DNA from 2 places in the Streptomyces sp. CLCI03 genome. Region 2 is predicted to be linked to the other one. Evidence: riboswitches for the same ligand, from Rfam matches in the RefSeq annotation. Region 2 holds a riboswitch; the other holds the start of a gene.
What was found. Region 2 has a riboswitch for glycine ahead of gcvT (glycine cleavage system aminomethyltransferase GcvT). Riboswitches for the same ligand answer to the same signal wherever they lie in the genome.

Region 1: it holds a riboswitch for glycine, as region 2 does, so the genes downstream of both, gcvP (aminomethyl-transferring glycine dehydrogenase) here and gcvT (glycine cleavage system aminomethyltransferase GcvT) in region 2, are expected to answer to the same signal.

What each region holds. Positions count from the first base shown of each region.
Region 1 is NZ_CM132132.1:6,719,148-6,721,338, forward strand. It holds gene ACWG52_RS31025 (DNA polymerase IV) at 1-319, shown strand, start outside; gene ACWG52_RS31030 (PRC-barrel domain-containing protein) at 360-725, opposite strand; glycine riboswitch at 838-936, shown strand; gene gcvP (aminomethyl-transferring glycine dehydrogenase) at 1,129-2,191, shown strand, end outside.
Region 2 is NZ_CM132132.1:2,633,406-2,635,596, reverse strand. It holds gene gcvT (glycine cleavage system aminomethyltransferase GcvT) at 56-1,171, opposite strand; glycine riboswitch at 1,347-1,450, opposite strand; gene ACWG52_RS11810 (AAA family ATPase) at 1,657-2,191, shown strand, end outside.

The sequences.
Region 1 (2,191 bases), 4.1 Mb from region 2:
CGGGGCGGACGGGGCCGGAGAGGCAGCTGTGACGTCCGGTGCGGCCGAGACGGAGGTGGAAGGTGCCCACGGGGCTGCGGAGCCGTCCGAGGAGCCGGAGCAGGCCCCCGAGCGGCGCTGGGCGGCGGGGAGCGACGTACGGCATGCCGTGTACGGGCCCGGTTGGGTGCAGGGCAGCGGGGTCGGGCGGGTGACCGTGCGGTTCGAACAGCCCGGATCGGAGCCCGGCCGGGTGCGGACCTTCCGGGTGGACGACCCCGAACTGGAGCCGTCCGATCCGCTGCCGCTGGTGGGGGACGGAGCCGAGGGAAGGCCCTGAGGGAGGGCTTGGTGGGAGGCCGGGGAGGGCCCGGCGCGGCTCAGCTCTCGTCACCCGCCAGTCGGCCGAAGTCGCGGTTGAAGTCCGCCGGCAGGGTCGTGTCCAGACCGTAGTGGTGGTAGAGCTGCAGCTCCTGCTCGGGCGAGAGGTGGCGCCCGACACCGAAGTCCGGGGCGTCCCTGATCAGGGCGCGCTCGAAGGGCACCCGCAGGGTGTCGCCCACCAGCTCGCTCGGCTCCAGAGGAACGAACGCGTCCCGGCTGAAGAGCCCCGTCCGGACCGCGGCCCATTCCGGGACGCCCGTGGCATCGTCGAGGTAGACCTCGTCGATCGTGCCGATCTTGGTGCCATTGCGGTCGAACGCCTTGCGGCCGATCAGGCTGCGCGGATCGATGTCGGTCTGCACGGTCCCTCCAAAAGGTCGCAACTGCTCCGTAATGACTACAGAAGTGCATATCCGCAGCGGAGGCCACTCGGGGAGGGTTCAGATCCTCGCTGGTACGCTGGTGAACGGCTGTCGACCCTGTGCGGGAGAGTCCTCCGAGTGAACGAGACGGAGGCGCCGAAGGAGCAAATCCTCCCCGGAATCTCTCAGGCATACGTACCGCACGGACGAGGCCACTCTGGAAAGCAGGGCGGGTACCGGGCACAGTGCCGGTCCCCCTCCTCACCGACGGTGAAAGCCGGATCCTCGGGAGACCCCCGTGACTCCGGTGAAACTCTCAGGTGCAGATGACAGAGGGGGAGGCCGTCCGGGTGCCCGCGCCGTGGTGCCCCTCGCAGGTCATACGACCAGGAGGCCTCCGTACATGACCGCCAACCGCATTCCGCTCTCCCAGCTGGAGCGAGGCATCCCCTTCGAACAGCGCCACATCGGCCCGGATGCCGAGGCGCAGGCGAAGATGCTCGCCCAGGTGGGCTACGGCTCCCTGGACGAACTGACCGCTGCCGCGGTCCCGGATGTGATCAAGACCGCCGAGGCGCTCGACCTGCCCGAGGCGCGTACCGAGGCCGAGGTACTTGCCGAGCTGCGTTCGCTCGCCGACCGTAACCAGGTCCTCTCCCCGATGATCGGTCTCGGCTACTACGGGACCTTCACGCCGCCGGTGATCCTCCGCAACGTCATGGAGAACCCGGCCTGGTACACGGCGTACACGCCCTACCAGCCGGAGATCTCCCAGGGCCGCCTTGAGGCGCTCCTGAACTTCCAGACGGTCGTCGCCGAGCTGACCGGGCTGCCGACCTCGGGCGCCTCGCTGCTCGACGAGGGCACCGCGGCCGCCGAGGCCATGACCCTGGCCCGCCGCGTGGGCAAGTCCAAGGGCAACGTCTTCCTGGTGGACGCAGACGCGCTGCCGCAGACCATCGCCGTCATCGAGACCCGCGCCGAGCCGATCGGCATCGAGGTCGTCGTCGCCGACCTGTCCGCCGGTATCCCGGCCGAGGTCGCCGAGCGCGGCGTCTACGGTGTGCTGGTCCAGTACCCGGGTGCCTCCGGTGCCGTCCGCGACATCAAGCCGGTCATCGACCAGGCCCACGAGCTCGGCGCCGTCGTGGCCGTCGCCGCCGACCTGCTCGCGCTGACCCTGCTGACCTCCCCGGGCGCGCTCGGCGCGGACATCGCCGTCGGCACCACCCAGCGCTTCGGCGTCCCGATGGGCTTCGGTGGACCGCACGCCGGCTACATGGCCGTCCAGGACAAGCACGCCCGCTCGCTGCCCGGCCGCCTCGTCGGCGTCTCCGTGGACGCGGACGGCAACAAGGCCTACCGCCTCGCGCTCCAGACCCGCGAGCAGCACATCCGCCGTGAGAAGGCCACCAGCAACATCTGTACCGCGCAGGTGCTGCTCGCCGTCATGGCCGGCATGTACG
Region 2 (2,191 bases):
TGGGTACTGAGACGGCGCCGCACGGATTCCCGGACGGCGGACGTGGTGCGTGGGGTTACTTCTGCCGCTTGTAGAACGGCAGCGCCACGACCTCGTACGGCTCATGCGTACCGCGAATGTCGACGCCGACGCCGGACGTGCCGGGCGCGGCGTGCGCCGCGTCCACGTACGCCATCGCGAGCGGCTTGCCCAACGTCGGGGACGGGGCGCCGGAGGTGACCTCACCGATGACCTGACCGTCGGCGACGACCGGGAACCCGGCGCGCGGGACGCGGCGGCCCTCGGCGATCAGACCGACCAGCTTGCGCGGGGGGTTGGTGGCGGCGCGCTCGGCGGCGGCCTCCAGCGCGGCGCGGCCGACGAAGTCCCCCTCCTTCTCGAACTTCACGACCCGGCCCAGGCCCGCGTCGAACGGGGTGAGGGAGGTGGTCAGCTCGTGCCCGTACAGCGGCATGCCCGCTTCCAGGCGCAGGGTGTCGCGGCAGGACAGGCCGGCCGGGACCAGGCCGACGCCCTCGCCCGCCTCGGTCAGCGCCTGCCACAGCTCCACGGCGTGCTCGGGGGCGACGAACAGCTCGAAGCCGTCCTCGCCCGTGTAGCCCGTACGCGCGATCAGCGCGGGCACGCCCGCGACGGTGCCCGGCAGGCCGGCGTAGTACTTCAGGCCGTCCAGGTCGGCGTCCGTGAGGGACGCCAGGATGCCGGGGGACTCGGGGCCCTGCACCGCGATCAGCGCGTACGCGTCACGGTCGTCGCGGACCTCGGTGTCGAAGCCGGCGGCGCGCTCGGTCAGGGCGTCCAGGACGACCTGGGCGTTGGAGGCGTTGGCGACGACCATGTACTCCGTCTCGCCGAGGCGGTAGACGATCAGGTCGTCGACGATCCCGCCGTCCTCCTGGCAGATGTGCGTGTAGCGGGCGCGGCCCACGCCGACCGTGGAGATGTTGCCGACCAGCGCGTAGTCCAGGGCCTTCACGGCCTCCGGGCCGGTCAGCGTGATCTCGCCCATGTGGGAGAGGTCGAAGAGGCCGGCCTTGGTCCGTACGGCGTTGTGCTCGTCGCGCTCGCTGGCGTACCGCAGCGGCATGTCCCAGCCCGCGAAATCGGTCATGGTCGCACCGAGCGAGCGGTGCAGCGCATCGAGGGCGGTCAGGCGGGGGGCAGTGCTCATGGGTGTGGCTCCCGGGTCCCAGGGCATCGACATGACATGACGAGGACGTTCCTCCCCATCTGTCATCGGAACCTGAGAGGTTCGCCGAGAGTTCCGCCGATCGATCGATCGCCGGTTCTTCTCATCGACTTGCACCTTGGGTGGAGCTGCGCAGCAGCTCGCTTTTCAGATCTGCCTCATCCACGCGGTACGGGGCCTGAGAGATTCAAGGGAGGTTCTTGCTCCTTCGGCGCCCGCGCACGGCCTTGCGGCGTGCCGGGACTCTCCCGCGCGGATTCAAGCGGCCGGTATGCAGTTGGTCCAGATGGCGCACATCATTGCACGCCATGCCCGAGATCGGGCGGCGGGGTCCGAAAGTTCGTACGGCCCTCCGAAGGACCCGACCGGAACCGGGGCCGCCGGATTACCGTCTCTTTACACTCAGTGGGCAAGGGTCCTGGTGACCCGAATCGGGGGAGGCGAACACTGTGCGGAGATTCGGAGTGGTGACGACGACGGGAACCGTGGAGGCGGTGCCGACGCAGCGCGGCGTGCGCGGGCGCGGACGGGCGGCCGAGACCGGCCTCGGCCGCGTACGTGACCTGCGCGGGCCGGCCGCGCCCGCCGCGCACCGGCTCGGCTTCGCGGCCGGTGACATCGTCGTGGTGTCCGGTCTGCCCGGCGGCGGCAAGAGCACGTTGATCAAGCGGGCGGCCGCCGAGGGCGGGGCGGTGGACTCCCAGGACACCCGCGAACGCTGGGAGCGCCGCATGCCCGCGGCGCTGCCGTACGCGGTCTACCGGCCGCTGGTGCGCGCCGCGCACTACTGGGGGCTGTGGCGGATCCTGCGCTCCGGGGCCTCCGTGGTGGTCCACGACTGCGGCACGCAGACCTGGGTACGCGGCCTGCTGGCGGCCGCCGCGCGCCGCCGGGGCCGGGCGCTGCACCTGCTCCTGCTGGACAGCAGCCCCGAGGAGGCCCTCTCCGGGCAGGTCGCGCGCGGCCGCCGGGTCTCCGCCTACGCCTTCGCCCGCCACCGCG